Regions from separate parts of the Moellerella wisconsensis genome, predicted to be linked through region 3. Evidence: riboswitches for the same ligand, from Rfam matches in the RefSeq annotation. Region 3 holds a riboswitch; each other region holds the start of a gene.

The links. Region 3 has a riboswitch for thiamine pyrophosphate ahead of thiC (phosphomethylpyrimidine synthase ThiC). Riboswitches for the same ligand answer to the same signal wherever they lie in the genome.
Region 1: it holds a riboswitch for thiamine pyrophosphate, as region 3 does, so the genes downstream of both, thiD (bifunctional hydroxymethylpyrimidine kinase/phosphomethylpyrimidine kinase) here and thiC (phosphomethylpyrimidine synthase ThiC) in region 3, are expected to answer to the same signal.
Region 2: it holds a riboswitch for thiamine pyrophosphate, as region 3 does, so the genes downstream of both, thiB (thiamine ABC transporter substrate binding subunit) here and thiC (phosphomethylpyrimidine synthase ThiC) in region 3, are expected to answer to the same signal.

Annotation. Positions count from the first base shown of each region.
Region 1 covers NZ_CP093242.1:2,038,168-2,043,998, forward strand. The annotation lists gene trhP (prephenate-dependent tRNA uridine(34) hydroxylase TrhP) at 1-1,203, shown strand, start outside; gene yegS (lipid kinase YegS) at 2,446-3,345, shown strand; gene thiD (bifunctional hydroxymethylpyrimidine kinase/phosphomethylpyrimidine kinase) at 3,498-4,298, opposite strand; TPP riboswitch at 4,375-4,463, opposite strand; gene pagP (lipid IV(A) palmitoyltransferase PagP) at 5,067-5,654, shown strand; gene MNY66_RS09035 (amino acid permease) at 5,823-5,831, opposite strand, start outside.
Region 2 covers NZ_CP093242.1:604,184-610,014, reverse strand. The annotation lists gene ptsP (phosphoenolpyruvate--protein phosphotransferase) at 1-1,331, opposite strand, end outside; gene rppH (RNA pyrophosphohydrolase) at 1,340-1,870, opposite strand; TPP riboswitch at 1,984-2,086, shown strand; gene thiB (thiamine ABC transporter substrate binding subunit) at 2,193-3,161, shown strand; gene thiP (thiamine/thiamine pyrophosphate ABC transporter permease ThiP) at 3,137-4,741, shown strand; gene thiQ (thiamine ABC transporter ATP-binding protein ThiQ) at 4,734-5,441, shown strand; gene MNY66_RS02535 (DNA polymerase II) at 5,549-5,831, shown strand, end outside.
Region 3 covers NZ_CP093242.1:316,212-322,042, reverse strand. The annotation lists gene hemE (uroporphyrinogen decarboxylase) at 1-33, opposite strand, end outside; gene nudC (NAD(+) diphosphatase) at 165-941, opposite strand; partial or broken gene MNY66_RS01340 (ABC transporter ATP-binding protein) at 1,207-1,842, shown strand; gene MNY66_RS01335 (HAD family hydrolase) at 1,895-2,557, shown strand; TPP riboswitch at 2,658-2,771, shown strand; gene thiC (phosphomethylpyrimidine synthase ThiC) at 2,970-4,949, shown strand; gene thiE (thiamine phosphate synthase) at 4,933-5,592, shown strand; gene MNY66_RS01320 (HesA/MoeB/ThiF family protein) at 5,592-5,831, shown strand, end outside.

The DNA of each region.
Region 1 (5,831 bases), 1.7 Mb from region 3:
GCTCATGAATTAGGTAAAAAATTCTATGTTGTGGTCAATATTGCCCCTCACAATGCCAAATTAAAAACCTTTATTCGTGACCTTACGCCAGTGATAGAAATGGCTCCAGACGCATTAATTATGTCCGATCCAGGACTGATTATGATGGTACGTGAAGCTTTTCCGAACATGGATATTCATCTTTCGGTGCAAGCCAACGCGGTGAACTGGGCTACGGTAAAATTCTGGCATCAAATGGGACTGACGCGGGTTATTTTATCCCGTGAGCTTTCTCTCGAAGAAATTGCCGATATTCGCCAGCATGTGCCTGAGATTGAATTGGAAATTTTTGTTCACGGTGCATTATGTATGGCCTATTCTGGCCGCTGTTTGCTCTCTGGCTATATCAATAAACGCGACCCTAACCAAGGGACTTGTACCAATGCCTGTCGCTGGGAATATAAAGTCGAAGAAGGCAAAGAAGATGATGTTGGTAATATTGTTCACCAACATGAACCGATTGCAGTCAAAAATATTCAGCCAACCCTCGGCGCGGGTGCACCTACCGATAAAGTCTTTATGATTGAAGAAGCCAAACGTCCGGGCGAATACATGACGGCTTTTGAAGATGAACACGGCACTTACATCATGAATTCTAAAGATTTACGTGCCATTGAGCATGTTGAAAAACTAACTCAAATGGGCGTACATTCACTAAAAATTGAAGGCCGGACAAAATCATTCTACTACTGTGCTCGTACAGCACAGGTCTATCGCCGTGCAATTGATGATGCCGCCGCAGGCAAACCTTTCGATGCATCATTACTTACCACACTTGAAGGATTAGCGCATCGTGGCTATACCGAGGGCTTTTTACGTCGTCATACCCATGATTCCTACCAAACTTATGAATATGGTTATTCGGTCTCTGACACCCAGCAATTTGTCGGTGAATTAACCGGTAAACGAGTTAATGGATTAGCCGAAGTCGACGTAAAAAATAAATTCAGCCTCGGCGACAGCTTGGAATTAATGACGCCAGCTGGCAACGTAGTATTCACATTAGAAACACTGGCAAATCGTAAAGGTGAAGCCATTGATGTTGCACCAGGAAATGGGCATATTGTTTATTTACCTATTCCTGAAGATTTTAATCTCGAATTTGGTTTGCTGATCAGAAACTTACCGGGTACTACTACCCGTGATCCACACTCGGCGGCATAAGGATAATTTTCAGCACATAGGTATTTTAGCCTGTGTACTTTAAAGTGATTAACTTTACGAGCACATATTAGCCATCGCAATATTCTGAATACAGAAGCTAATGCGATGGCTTTTTATTAGTATTATTTCCCTTTAGATCAGACCTTTTGTCTGATCTAAAGGATTCAACCATTTCCATTTACTGTTAAAGCTCTCTTTTGGAACCCGCGTAAGAATAACTGAGGCCGGATTTTGTTGAGTCTATCGACTTGCTTGTTGATGACCCTTGATAGCTCATAACATTAACCCCCAATACGCTAATCCCTATTTTGATTTTATCGGCTTACTTGAATAATTGACTAAAAATAGCGCGTCTTAGGTACTCAGAAAAAGCTACTGATAGCTGAGTTACGGTAGCGAAGCTAAGGTAACTTAATTAATACGGTAGCGATCATCCCCTCAGGATTTTTACAGAGCTCCAATCCAATTGCGCTTCATCACATGAAGCCCGTGCCCAAAAAAGTAAGCATTTTAATGATATCTCGAGCTTTGTTGATTCAGGCTTATTCTCAAAATTATGGACTGTCTCTACTTGTTAAGACCGACTTATTCTGTAGTTTATGCCTGAATCAGTTTGCTCTGCTTGCATTTATCATTAAGGACAACAACAGCATAGCTAGAGCTGTAACCTTCATTGAATCTCGATACAATTCCCTGTGGAGAATACAATTAGCTTAACCTATATATTACCGTCCCCTCATAGCGGATAGAAATGAAAGATTACATGCAAATTGGCAAGCCCAACATAGGCTGAATTTGCCAGTAGAATAGTCATTACAATGATATTGAGTAATTCAGCAATATTATAAATTCATACACTCAACTTATAACTAATATGCAAATTTTTGCCATAGATCACATCAATCAATATCTGCTTGTCCTATAATCCTCAACGAAAATTAAGAACTATAAAGTCATATATTAAGACTAGGAACCACCTCCTTGGCTAGCCCAATCTCCCTTGGGCTGGCCATTTCTTTTATCTGTTAACTTTACTCACAATGCGTTTTATCCATAATTAGCTCCCGGTTTATTTTCCAACGTTCTTTCCCCTTCTCCTTGAACTAAATTTTAAGCTACAATTCTAATCATTATTAGCAAAATAAATTTATCTCACGCAATATAACCATCTATAGTAAAAGAATAATCAGGTCTAATTCTGCCCTGTCGTCATTAAATCTATGTATAAAAAGAGGTCAAAATATGGAGAATCCAAATGTCAGCATGCTGATTATATTTGCTCCAAATGCAACGAATCCTGAAGTGCGTAGTGCAGTAGAGAAATTACGTCATGAAGGTGCAAATATTCTAGTTCGTGTCTCTTGGGAACCTGATGATTTAACTCGCTTTATCGACGAAGCCGTGAACACGGGTATAGACACAGTTATTGCTGGTGGTGGTGATGGAACTATTAATGCCGTAGCTACCGCCCTAATGCGCTGCCAGAGTAGCTCAAGGCCTGCTCTCGCCATTCTGCCGCTAGGTACTGCCAATGATTTTGCCACCAGTGCTGGGATCCCAATCGAGATCGATAATGCCTTAGCTTTAGCTATTAAAGGAAAAGCAACCCTTATCGACTTAGCTAAAGTTAATGATGACTTTTATTTCGTCAATATGGCTACCGGTGGTTTTGGCACCCGTATAACAACAGAAACCCCCGCGGCCCTCAAATCTGCACTAGGTGGCATGGCCTATTTTGTCAACGGGCTATTTAGACCCGATACACTAAAAACAGATATTTGTCGCGTCGAAGCCGAAGATTTCAATTGGGAAGGTGAAACCTTAGTTATCGGTATTGGTAATGGTCGACAAGCCGGCGGCGGACAAGCTCTAACTCCAAACGCATTAGTCGATGATGGAAAATTAGACCTTCTGCTGATCCCTGCGCGTGAAATAATTCCGGCTATCGTCAATAACCTATTTAATCCCGAAAAAAATGACAGTATTATCCGCAGAACGAGTTCATGGATAAAAATTCATTCCCCACATAAAATGGTATTTAATCTCGATGGCGAACCACTGTCTGGTGAAACGTTCCGCTTTGAGATTTTGCCTAGCATTATTCGCTGTCGATTACCGCCACAATGTGATCTATTATCTTAGATAGTGCACATTTTCCGCTACTTTTGGCAGTCTTTAGCGCTATTTTTACTGCTGTTTTTACTCCTATTTGTACAGTTATTAACACAATTGTGTGTTGGAGTTTATTGTCCCGTTAATGATCCCCCAACACATAGTTACACCATTACAGATAGTTACCACCATTGATGAAAGTGATGAACTGGTCCAATACCCTGACCAACTTCTAATGAGTCCGCCATCAATAAAGCCTGCTGTAAATAATTTTTAGCCACCGGTAATGTGGTTTGCCAGTTACTAAATTTAGGCCGTAATGCTGCAAGTGCTGCTGATAACGTACAGCCAGTACCATGAGTATTCACTGTATTAATACGCGGCGCGGTAAATCGCCATTCACCTTGTGCAGTAAATAACCAATCTGGACTTTCTGCTTCATTCAAATGCCCCCCCTTCATTAATACCGCTTGGCAACCTGCTGCCAATAACATCCTTCCTTGTATTTTCATTTGATTTTCATTCGTAGCAACAGAAGTCGCCAATAATGTCGCAGCCTCCGGTAGATTTGGTGTAATTAATGAGACCAACGGCAGAAGTTGGCTCACCATAGTGCTTACCGCATCAGGAGATAAGAGTGGATCACCGCTTTTCGCAATCATAACGGTATCAAGGACAACATAAGGGATAGGATAGCGTTTTAAGGCACTAACAAGAACGGAAATATTTTGGCTATTCGAGAGCATTCCAATTTTTGCGCTATCGATTCGCACATCTGACAAAACGGATGCGAGCTGAGTCGCAAAAAACTCGGAAGAAATATCGTAAACCGCTTGAACCCCTTGGGTATTTTGTGCAACCAGCGCAGTAATCACTGAGGTTCCGTATACACCAAGGGCTGAAAAGGTTTTTAAATCGGCTTGAATCCCGGCTCCACCACTAGGATCAGTTCCAGCGATGGTTAATGAATTGATTCTCACTATATCACTCCTTAAATGCGGATTATAAGTGTTGGTAACTTAAGTGCCGGTAAGGAGTGGTGATTTGGCAGGAAAAAGATGTCCAGTTTACCGACTTCCCTACGCTGGCATTATCCAGATCAGGTAATACGGGTTCATCTCAGCCTAAAGGCGCCCCGAGTCAAATGCTCTACCGTTTTCGGCAAAAGCATAAAATATGCAGATTAGTATCGCATTAATTACCAACGCAAACCAGCAGGTAAAATCAAACACATTTAGCCCAATAAAATACAACTAATATTTTATTAATTTATCTGTCGCCAAATATAATTACTTTATATTTATCTATTTACGCTACAATAAACCAAACTAAAACAATGCTAAAACACTTTTCTATTTAAACTTTCATTATTTAAATAATATTATTTACAGCCACATAAAAATAACCTAGAGAAACTATTAGATTTTTATTCATTGATATTAGCCTATCATCAACCTCTACATAATGGGTACGCTAGCCATTCCCTATACTATCAGCCGTACTAACCCCTTATTAAGGCTAAAAATTTATAATCTGATAAGTCAAAAATAGAAACCTAATACATATATAAGTTAAGATTTTTCTTATAATGAATAATGTATTAGTTTTCACTTTTTTAAAAAATGTTATTATAGGTCAATATAATATTTTTAAATGCCATTGCTGATTGTTTTAACATACATTTTGTCCGAAGGATTTTTTAGGGTAAGAGATGAAAAACACGTGATGTGTTAACGTATATTGGAATTGTAATGACTGTAAAAAATTGGGTGATCCTAGCGGCGAGTTCAACTTTCTGGTTAAGCTCGGCTACTTGCTCCGCATCTTCCACTTCAGACGTTGCCCCTGCATCAATAAAGACGCCGGGATTGTGGGATAAATTTACCAGCAATGTCAATAAAACATGGGATTCTCCTGAATATGAGGTCTATTTACCGGCAGTAACTTGGCATAACCGTTTGACATATGACAAGAAAAAAACCGATAAATATAATGAGACCCCTTGGGGTTTAGGGCTAGGTAAATACCGCTATGATGAAGATAATGATTGGCATTCTCTTTATGCAATGGCGTTTATGGATTCAAATGACAAAGTCGAACCCATTATAGGTTATGGCTTTCAGAAAATGTGGATCCCCAGAGATATAGACGGCTTTCGTATGGGGGCGGGTTTTACCTTAAGTATCACGGCGCGCCATGAATATAACTATATTCCAATGCCATTGCCTTTACCTTTAGTTTCGATTGAATATAATCGTTTAGCATTTCAAGCCACCTATGTTCCAGGCACCTATAATAATGGTAACGTATTATTTGCATGGTTCCGTTGGAAATGGTAACAATAAGATTATCAAGAAATACTCCGTAAAAATATTTCATAATAAAAAGGCGACTAATAGAATAATCATCAGTCGCCTTTTTAGTTTCTATTTTAATCCAGTAACTCTAGGTATTTGCGTCTGATCATTAGCTATACCGAATATTCTATTGACTTTATTATAAACTAATTACGCAGA
Region 2 (5,831 bases), 290 kb from region 3:
CTAAGACCCGCATTTAACTGGATAGAGACCGTTTCTCCATCAAGTAACTCGGCTTGCTGCTGTAATGTCCCTTCGGCTAACCGGCTAAGAACTTTTTCTTCTTCAATTATCTGACGGTATTCTTGAGCAATGATATTTTCTGGCTCAATAAAGATTTCACCGCGATAGCCATCAAGAATTAATAAACGGTTATGCAATAATGACGGCTCAATATCTGCCCCCATAATCGCCGGGATCCCCATGGCGCGAATTAAAATCGCCGAGTGTGAATGGGTTGCCCCATCGCGCACAATCACACCGGCTAATTGTTCAATCGGGATCTCTGCCAGTAAGTTAGCGCTGAGCTCATCGGCGACTAAAATAAATCGTTCAGGCCACTGTTCAGTGGCCGTTAAACTATCATCCAGATGGAATAATAAACGCTGCCCTAGAGCGCGTAAATCGGAACCGCGTTCGCGTAAATAGAGATCATTTAGCTGCGAAAACTGGTTAACATAGTCTTCAATGACTGATTTCACCGCCCATTCAGCGATTAAACCTTGTTCGATAGTAGCAAATAAGCGTTTTCGCAGCTGGGAGTCATTAATCAAGTGATTATAAAGATCGAAAATCGCCGCACTTTCTTTTTGCGCGCTGGCTAAAAATCGTTTACTAATTCGCCGACATTCAGCGCTTGCATCTTCCAGCGCTTCAGCCAACCGATGACGTTCGGCATCAATATCAAGAGCGCATGCCTGACACACATGTTCTAAAAGTGGCTGTGACATATCGCGCCAACCATAAGCCATGGCTATCCCATTAGCGATAGGTAAGGCCTTAATTCGATTTTGTCGATATTGACCAAAAATCCCTTTGGCTTGAGCCTGGGCTAATATGGCAGCCAGCTGCATTGATAAAGTCACCAGAAATGACTCTTCGGTTTCATTAAATAAACGACGCTCGCGCTGCTGAACCACTAAGACACCAAGCAGTTGACGGCGATAAACGATAGGAACACCGAGAAAAGCACGCATCTGCCCTTCTCGAAGTTGAGGTAATAATTTGAATTGAGGGTGTTCACGGATATCGGCAAGATTGAGCATTTCAGATTGGCGGCCAACAGCACCGACCACACCTTCATCAAAACCTAAGCGAACCGCAATCCCTTTGGGCTTTTTCAGGCCTTGGGTAGCCATTAAGTAATAGCATTGGCGTTGGCTATCTGCTAGATAAATAGAACATACATCTGTCTGCATCGCATGACAGGTTTCAGTCACTAGCAGTTCCAACGCCTCTGCCAAAGTTGTTGCCATCGCAACTTTTTCAACAATCTCCCGCAAACGCGCCAGCATAAATCCGCCTAAAACCGCCTACGGCGATGAGAATAAACAGTACGTTGCATAGGTTGTGGCTCCTGCATTGGCATCACTACAGGCGCAAATTCTTTCATTACGCGGCGATACACTTCGCGTTTAAAAGAAACCACTTGTCTGACAGGATACCAATAACTAACCCATCGCCAGCCATCAAATTCCGGCGATTTACTGCGTTGCACGTTAATTTCATTCTCGTTGCTTTGTAATTGCAATAAAAACCAACGCTGCTTCTGACCGATACACACGGGTTTTGTATCCCAACGCACCAAACGCTTGGGTAATTTGTAACGTAACCAATTTCGGGTAGACGCAAGCAGTTTAACATCTTTGCGATGTAAACCGACTTCTTCATAGAGTTCCCGATACATAGCCTGTTCTGGTGATTCCCCGGGATTAATCCCCCCTTGAGGAAACTGCCATGAATGTTGGCCATAGCGACGAGCCCACAAAACTTGCCCTTGCCGATTACAAATTACAATTCCTACATTCGGGCGGTAGCCATCATCATCGATCACCAGACTACCTCAATAACCAAATTTGAAAGATAGCTAATTGTTTCATACATACCCCAGTCGGTAAACTACTATCAATAGAGTTTGCAGATATGCGCGAAGTCACTACAATAGCCACTGACTCAACGGGGTGCTATGACGCAAATAGTCAGGCTGAGAAAAAACCCGTCGAACCTGATCCGACTAATATCGGTGTAGGGATTTGAGCGATGTACCTGCCTAATGAAACTTTCTCTTAGCGCCATCTCAAATCCTGTGTAATGTTTTTTTAATTCAGGAGTGAAGCGTGTCTCAATGCAACTATTTTAAACTCGCCACCAGCGCCATGTTAGCACTGGTTTTTAGCCATGCCGCCTTAGCCGATAAACCAACGCTTACCGTGTATACCTATGATTCCTTTGCCGCAGAATGGGGACCCGGCCCTGCAATTAAACGCAGTTTTGAACAACAATGTGGCTGCGAATTAAAATTAGTGGCGTTAGGGGATGGCGTTTCATTATTAAATCGCTTGCGTATGGAAGGTAAAAAATCCAAGGCTGACATTGTGTTAGGGCTGGATAATAACTTGATTGATACTGCACAAAAAACCGGTTTATTTAGCGAAAGTAAGATTGATCAAACGGCACTAAAATTACCGGTTGTCTGGAAAAACTCAACATTTATCCCTTTCGACTATGGATATTTCGCCTTTATCTACGACACCAATAAAATCAAAAATCCGCCCACCAGTATGGACCAACTGATAAATAGCCCTGAAAAGTGGAAAATAATTTATCAAGATCCTCGTACTAGCACGCCAGGTTTAGGATTATTGCTGTGGATGGAAAAAATATACGCCGATAAAAGCGCCGCTGAATGGCAAAAAATAGCCGCAAAAACCCTGACGGTGACTAAAGGCTGGAGTGAGGCCTATGGGCTATTCCTCAAAGGTGAAGGCGATTTTGTGCTCAGTTATACTTCCTCTCCGGGCTATCATATTTTGGCGGATAACAAAGATAATTACGCCGCTGCGCTATTTGATGAGGGCCATTACATGCAAGTTGAAGTTGCCGCACAATTAAAAAATAGCCCACAACCTGAGCTAGCGCAGCAATTTATGCAATTTATGCTAACCCCTCAATTCCAAAAGGAATTACCTACCACTAACTGGATGTATCCGGTGATTGATATCCCGTTACCAGCGGTATACGAGCAATTACCATTACCCAAAAAATCTCTCCAGTTCAGCGCAGCAGAAGTTGCTAAAGAACGTAATGCATGGACTCGTTTATGGCAAACTGCAGTCAGTCAATAATTAATCGCTCGCTTATCCCTGGGGCTATTGCCAGTGGATTGCTGATCCTTATCGCGGTATCGGCCTGTGGCGCGCTGCTATTATTTTCACCGGAGCTGAATTTTAAAGCGATTATCGATGACAGCTATTTATGGCATGTAATTCGATTTACTTTTTGGCAGGCTTTTTTGTCGGCTATTTTTTCGGTATTGCCAGCAATTTTATTAGCGAGAGCGCTCTATCGGCGACGATTTTGGGGACGAACATTGTTATTGCGTTTATGCGCGATGACTTTAGTACTACCAGTGTTAGTGGCAATTTTCGGTATTCTCTCCGTGTATGGCTCCACCGGCTGGCTAGCACAGCTCTCGGCATATTTAGGTATTGATTATCAATTCTCACCTTATGGATTGAGCGGTATTTTACTGGCACATATCTTTTTTAATCTGCCACTCGCTGCCCGTATGTTATTACTTGCACTAGAAAGCATTTCTACTGAACAACGGCAAATCGCTGCACAGTTAGGCATGAGTGAATGGCAGCAATTTCGTCTTGTGGAATGGCCGTATTTGCGGCGCCAGATGTTACCCACCGCAGCTTTAATATTTATGCTCTGTTTTGCCAGCTTTGCTACGGTACTAGCATTAGGCGGAGGCCCAGCTGCAACCACCATTGAATTAGCTATTTATCAAGCCCTTAGCTATGACTTTGACCTTGGTCAAGCCGCATTATTAGCACTGATCCAGATTATTTTTTGCTTAGGATTAATGTTGCTGAGTCAAAAAATGAATGCTGCATTTTCAGTTGGATTTAGCCAACAACAAAAATGGAATAATCCTCAAGATACACTTTGGCGTAAAATTCGTGATATCAGCGTGATCATCGCCGCAATTCTGCTACTTATCCCCCCGCTACTGGCGGTAATTATGGCAGGCCTAAACCGCGGATTGATGGATGTTTTACGCCAACCCGCCTTATGGCAAGCGCTAACTACGTCGGTAATTATTGCCGTTAGCGCCGGTATTTTATGTGTAATATTAACGCTGATGTTACTGTGGAGCAGCCGTCAGTTACGCATTAATCATGCGCTACGATTGGCACGAACTATCGAACTCAGTGGATTGTTAATATTGGCGATGCCAGGAATTGTTCTCGCGACAGGATTTTTTATTTTATTCAATCAAACTATTGGCTTACCGGAATCTCCTTATGGCATTGTTATTTTAACCAACGCGTTAATCGCTATCCCTTATGCGCTTAAAGTATTAGAGGATCCAATGCGTGATCTAGCTGCCCGCTATAACCCTTTGTGCCAATCTTTAGGCATACAAGGGATCAATCGCTTACGATTAATCGAAATAAAAGCCTTGAAGCGCCCGATAGGGCAAGCCTTAGCATTTGCCTGTGTGATTTCTATCGGTGATTTTGGGGTTGTTGCACTGTTTGGCAACGAAGATTTCCGCACTCTGCCTTATTATCTGTATCAGCAAATAGGAGCGTATCGAACCAATGACGGTGCGGTTACCGCTATGCTGCTGCTGTTACTTTGCTTTTCACTATTCAGTATTCTCGAACGACTTCCGGGAAAACCCCATGATTAAATTGGAAAACCTCAATTATTTTTACCAAAACTTAGCCATGTATTTTAACTTTACTGCCAAAGCCGGTGAACGCATCGCTATCTTGGGCCCTAGTGGAGCAGGGAAAAGTACCTTACTGAGTTTAATCAGTGGCTTTCAATACGCGGCTCAAGGATCAATTTGGTTAAATGGGGTCGATCACACCTCAACGGCTCCTGCACAGCGCCCGGTTTCGATGTTATTCCAAGAAAATAATCTTTTCAGCCACTTAACGGTACGCCAAAACATTTCTCTCGGGGCTAATCCAAGCTTACGCTTAAGCCAGCAACAGCAGGCCGAGGTAATAAAAATTTCCCAGCAAGTGGGATTAATCGATTATCTGGATAGGCTACCATCACAGCTTTCTGGCGGACAACGGCAAAGAGCGGCCGTCGCACGGTGTTTGATCCGCCAGCAGCCTATTTTATTGTTAGATGAGCCATTTTCCTCCTTAGATCCGGCATTAAGAAATGAAATGTTGGGGCTACTGGAGGAAATTTGTCACTCACGCCAACTGACTTTGCTAATGGTTTCTCATAGCTTAGAAGATGCCGCGCAAATTGCACCTCGTTCACTAGTTATTGCCGAGGGAACCCTTGCTTACGACGGTAGCACGCAGGCATTGATCCGTGGGGAAGTCGCGCAATCCGCACTATTAGGCGTGCTTCCTAATACAGAATAACACGCGGTAAATCAGCCAGAATAAAAATATATCGCTTAAATAATACTGTATAAAAATACAGATAAAATGCTATTATTAACTTCCTTACCGTCACTCAAGGTCGTGCCATGACGCTCTCTTCTTCGCCCCCAGAAAAAGGCTTTGTGATCAGCCGCCACTGGAAAGATACCCCCGAAGGCGTCCAAGTCAGCTACTGGCTATTGACTGAAAATGGCCCACGCTATGTGACGGTGCCTACTCAGCAGGCGATAGGCTTTATTGCAACCCATTCGCGCCAATACGTTGCGCCTGTACTTGCACAATATCAAGGTGTTGAGCTACGCTCCTTAGCGCTAAAAGATTTTAATCAGCACCCGGTTGACGGTATTTATTGCCGTCAATATCGCCAAT
Region 3 (5,831 bases):
ACGCAAGTAGCGGTCATTTTTCAACTCAGTCATCATTCACTCCATTTATTAAGTGGCCGCCGAAAATGGCTGCAAATATTGGGCACTATTGTAGCATGCTAATTGATTAAAAACCGTTTAGCGCCCCTTAAAAACCTAAGGTCTACTAGGCACTTTCATCATCACTATTCTTGATTGCGACATAATGCAACAGTATCTTCAATTAATCGGCGAGCTATCGTTTCTGAACTCGGGATTTTGGGCAACTCATCATAATGATACCAATCAGCCTGAATAAGCTCATGTGGGTCAACTTCGATCTCTCCGCTGTCATAGTCTGCCAAAAATCCCATCATTAACGAATGAGGGAATGGCCATGGCTGCGATGAAACATAACGAATATTTTTAATTTTAATTTGGCTCTCTTCCATCACCTCGCGAGCCACTGCTTCTTCTAACGTTTCTCCAACCTCCACGAAACCCGCTAAAACAGTAAAGACCGGATTTTGTTTATGACGACGATGTTGGGCCAATAAAATATGCGAATCACGACGGATAGCCACAATAATGCACGGTGCAATTTGCGGATAATAGCGCTCTTGGCAGTGGTCACATAAACATGCCCACTCGGTTGGGCTGTGGCGCATTAATGTTCCACAATAACCACAATAACGATGTGAGCGATAAAATTCCGCCAGCTGTACACCGCGCCCAGCAAGACGAAATAAACCTTCATCTTGTGCTGCGACCATTCTTGGCGAGACCATATCGATAGGCATTTTTTCTGCAATTAGCCAAACTAACTCACCTTGCCATTCACCAATAATAGTTGCCGTTTTACCCACCAGTGACCATTTTTCTGCCGTGCCATAAGGAGCATCTCCTTTCGGTAGCCATAAACGCCCCGCAAAACAAACAAACCACCAGCCACTTTCTGTTCCCGTTAATATTATTTTTTTCATAAGCTTATATTTCTATCACGTTGATATTTATAAATTATAATATTCCAATAACATAAAGATACTCTGTTCTGCTGAAATATCATTCATTACTTTCTAGTCTTTTTGTAAGAGAAATATTCAGTGATGTAATCCATTTTGTATTGTCCTCAGCGATTTGTCTAAAAAGTGTCATCAATATTTCAATTGTTTGTCATCTAATATTCTTACCCTGAACACGTTTCAGTAACTGAAATATTAATCGTGATTCCGTTTATCGTCAGAAATACAGCAATATCCTCATCAATTATCTGGCGGTCAGCGCCAACGTGTTGCGCTAGCTCGCACCCTAGTTATGCAACCTAAAATTTTGCTATTAGATGAGCCACTTTCAGCATTAGATGCCCGTATTCGTAAAAATTTACGTCAACAAATTCGCCGTATATAACGAGAACTTAATTTAACCACATTATTTGTCACCCATGATCAAGATGAGGCGATGATCTTATCGGATAAGATCTTTTTAATGAATCAAGGGGTAATTATTCAAAATGACAGCGCAGAAAATATCTATACTTAACCTGCTAATCAATTTGTGGCGCGTTTTATGGGGCATTACAATCTAATAGAGGCAGAAAAAGCCAATAAATTATTAGGGATTAATCAGCAAGGCATGTTGGCTATTCGTCCTGAATCTATCTATGTCCGCGAAACCGGTCGTCATTACGGTAACCATATTTCTGCACCTGTGGCGGCCACAATTGTAGAACATCAATTGTTAGGCAATATTATTCGCTATACAGTCCAAACCGCGGCAGGAGAAATGACGGTCGACTTACTCAATCGTTCTTCAGAACGTTTATTTGAGCCCGGTAGCCAGCTTGAATTATTGTTTAATAAGAATGAAATTCGCTCGCTAGCTTAATAATTAACAGACATCATATATAAGCCAATAACACAGCCTCAAGGTTACAATAATGACAACAAAAATAGCGGTGTTTGATTTAGACGAAACACTGATCCAAGGCGATAGCAGTGTATTATGGACACATTATCTATGGGATAAACAGATCATCAACGATCCCCAATTTATCGCCGAAGATAGCCGCATGATGGCACAATATAATGCGGGTATATTAGATATGCCCGCGTACCTAGCCTTTAGTATGCAAGCACTTGCGGGCATTCCAACCGAGCAAGTTGATATATGGCTCGATGACTTTGTTAATACCATCATCCTGCCCAACATTTATCCAGCAGCTCGCCAGTGTATCGACGATTATCGTCAGCGTCATATTCCCGTGATAATCATCTCTGCAACGGTCTCTTTTATTGTCAAAAAAATTGCCGCAAAACTGCATGCTGATTTTGCTATAGGTATCGATATGCAGGTGATTAATAATAGCTATTCAGGGACAATAAACGGGATTGCCAGTTTTAAAGCTGGCAAAGTAAAACGCCTCACCCAGTGGTTAAGTCAGCAACGAGTCAGCGATGCGGAAATTGTGTTTTATACCGACTCGGCTAATGATTTGCCCATGTGTTATTTTGCAGATCAAGTCATTACCATCAATGCTGACCCTCGACTGGCAGAAATCGCGATGGAGCAGCAATGGACTCAATTGCAGTGGAAAATTTAATCGATTTAGTGCTTAGCCTATCGATTATCTAGATTTAATATTATTTAACTTATAAATAATTAAGGGGGTTGTAGTTTTTATAATCCCTTTTATACTGGTTCGCATCTTGTCGGAGTGCCTAGAATACGAAAGTATACAGGCTGAGACCGTTAATTCGGGATCCGCGGAACCTGATCGGGTTAATACCCGCGAAGGGAACAAGAGTAATCAATCCGCTAGAAATATAATTTACAGACTACGCGTTTATGCTGATTACCCGCTAGGTTAATCCTCGATAACCTAACAAGCATATCGATTTATCTGCCTTATCTAGCTGCCTTAACGATACTCCCGCCAAGCTCCAGACAAGCAACTTTCTAACTATAACCCGTTATCCATTCATCCAGTGGAATAACATTGTCAGGAAATTGCTATGTCCGAAAATACTGTAATCCCTAGCCATGATGTTTCTCCAGCGCCAAGCCCTACCCGTCGCCGTAAAGCACAACGCGACGCCGCAGAAACTTATATTAATACTCTGCAAGGGGTCTCATTCCCTAATTCTAAACGTATTTATTTGACCGGCTCGCGTGCCGATATTCAAGTGCCAATGCGTGAAATTCAACTAACGCCGACCTTGCTCGGCGGCACCAAAGAACAGCCTCAATATGAACAAAATGAAGCCGTTCCTGTTTATGATACCTCGGGCGCTTATGGCGATCCCAATGCAAAATTGAATGTACATGAGGGATTAAAAAAACTGCGTAGCGCATGGATACAAGAGCGCAATGATGTCACTCAGGTCGAAAATTTAAGCTCTGATTTTACCCAACAGCGTCTCGCCGATGAAGGGCTAGACTCTCTCCGCTTTACACAACGGCCTCATCCTCTAAAAGCTAAATCTGGCCACTGTGTAACGCAATTGCACTATGCGCGTCGGGGCATAATTACCCCCGAAATGGAATTTATTGCGATCCGTGAAAATATGGGCCGCGAACGCATTCGCTCAGACGTCCTACGCCAACAACATTCTGGGCAAAATTTTGGCGCTAATTTAACCGACAATATCACCGCAGAATTTGTACGCCAAGAAGTCGCAGCCGGTAGAGCTATCATTCCTGCTAATATCAATCATCCCGAATCAGAACCTATGATTATAGGGCGCAATTTTTTGGTCAAAGTAAACGCCAATATCGGTAACTCCTCGGTCACTTCCTCTATCGAAGAAGAGGTCGAAAAACTCATTTGGTCAACCCGCTGGGGCGCAGATACGGTGATGGATTTATCCACCGGGCGTTATATACATGAAACTCGGGAATGGATCCTACGCAATAGCCCTGTGCCTATTGGTACCGTACCGATTTATCAAGCATTAGAAAAAGTTAACGGCGTGGCTGAACACCTAACCTGGGAAATGTTCCGCGATACCTTATTAGAACAAGCAGAGCAAGGCGTCGACTACTTCACAATCCATGCCGGTGTATTGCTACGTTATGTCCCGATGACCGCCAAACGCCTTACGGGGATCGTCTCTCGCGGAGGGTCGATAATGGCAAAATGGTGTTTATCACATCATCAAGAAAACTTTCTGTATCAACATTTTCGGGAAATTTGCCAACTGTGTGCCGCTTACGATGTCGCGTTATCTTTAGGTGATGGGTTACGTCCAGGTTCCATTCAAGATGCTAACGATGAAGCACAATTTGCCGAATTACATACTTTAGGTGAGCTCACCAAAATTGCTTGGGAATACGATGTCCAAGTCATGATAGAAGGCCCGGGACATGTGCCGATGCAGATGATCCGCCGTAACATGACGGAAGAGCTTGAACATTGCCACGAAGCCCCATTTTATACTCTTGGGCCGTTAACGACAGATATTGCCCCCGGCTACGATCATTTTACCTCAGGGATTGGAGCAGCAATGATCGGCTGGTTTGGCTGCGCGATGCTGTGCTATGTCACCCCCAAAGAGCATTTGGGATTGCCTAATAAAGAAGATGTTAAACAAGGGCTAATTACTTACAAAATTGCTGCCCATGCAGCTGATTTAGCCAAAGGTCATCCCGGAGCGCAAATTCGGGATAATGCGATGTCAAAAGCCCGCTTTGAATTTCGCTGGGAAGATCAGTTTAATTTGGCGCTCGATCCCGAAACTGCACGTAAATATCATGATGAAACCTTGCCACAAGCCTCGGGCAAAATCGCGCATTTTTGCTCCATGTGCGGGCCTAAATTCTGTTCGATGAAAATATCACAAGAAGTTCGAGATTATGCGGCGGCACAAGATGCGGGAATGGCACAAATGTCTGAAGCCTTCCGTGCCCATGGTAATGAACTTTATCATGATCCTGCGCGACTTAATGCCGAGACCACACACACGGAGGTAGAGGCTGATGAAAAAATTGCCTGATGCCCCTTTTCCTCCGACGCTACCCCGTTTAGGGCTGTATCCGGTCGTGGATTCCGTGGAATGGATCAGACGCCTGCTTGATGTGGGTGTCACCACCTTACAATTACGCATTAAAGACAGCAACGCAGATACAGTTGCAGCGCCTATCCGCCAAGCCATTCAGCTTGGTCAGCAATATCATGCCCGTGTATTTATCAACGATTATTGGCAATTAGCGCTAGAGCATGGTGCTTATGGCGTGCATCTGGGGCAAGAGGATCTGGATATTGCCGATTTACCGGCAATTCAGCAAGCCGGATTACGGCTTGGTGTATCGACTCACGATAAAGATGAACTCGCACGCGCGAAACTATTGCGCCCTTCATATATCGCCTTGGGTCATATTTTTCCTACCCAGACTAAAGATATGCCGTCCTCCCCACAAGGCCTCGCCGCATTACAACAGCAAGTTGCTGAAACACCTGATTATTCTACTGTTGCAATTGGCGGAATTTCACTGGAGAAGGTCCCCGCGGTTGTCGCAACTGGGGTGGGTGGCGTGGCATTAGTGAGCGCTATCACTCAAGCCCAAAATTGGCACGCGGTTACCACTAAATTGCTCGATTTAGTCGAAGGATCAAATGCATCAAAGGAGATTATCTAATGTTAAATGATGATGAATTTATGCGTTATAGCCGTCAGATATTGCTTGAAGACATTGGACTTTCAGGGCAAGAAAAAATCAAAAATAGCCAAGTATTAATTGTTGGTTTAGGCGGGCTAGGCTCGCCAGCAGCACTCTATTTAAGCGCGGCTGGCGTCGGGAAATTATGGTTAGCAGATCACGATGAGCTGCATATCTCGAACTTACAACGGCAAGTTCTTTACCGTACGAACGACGTA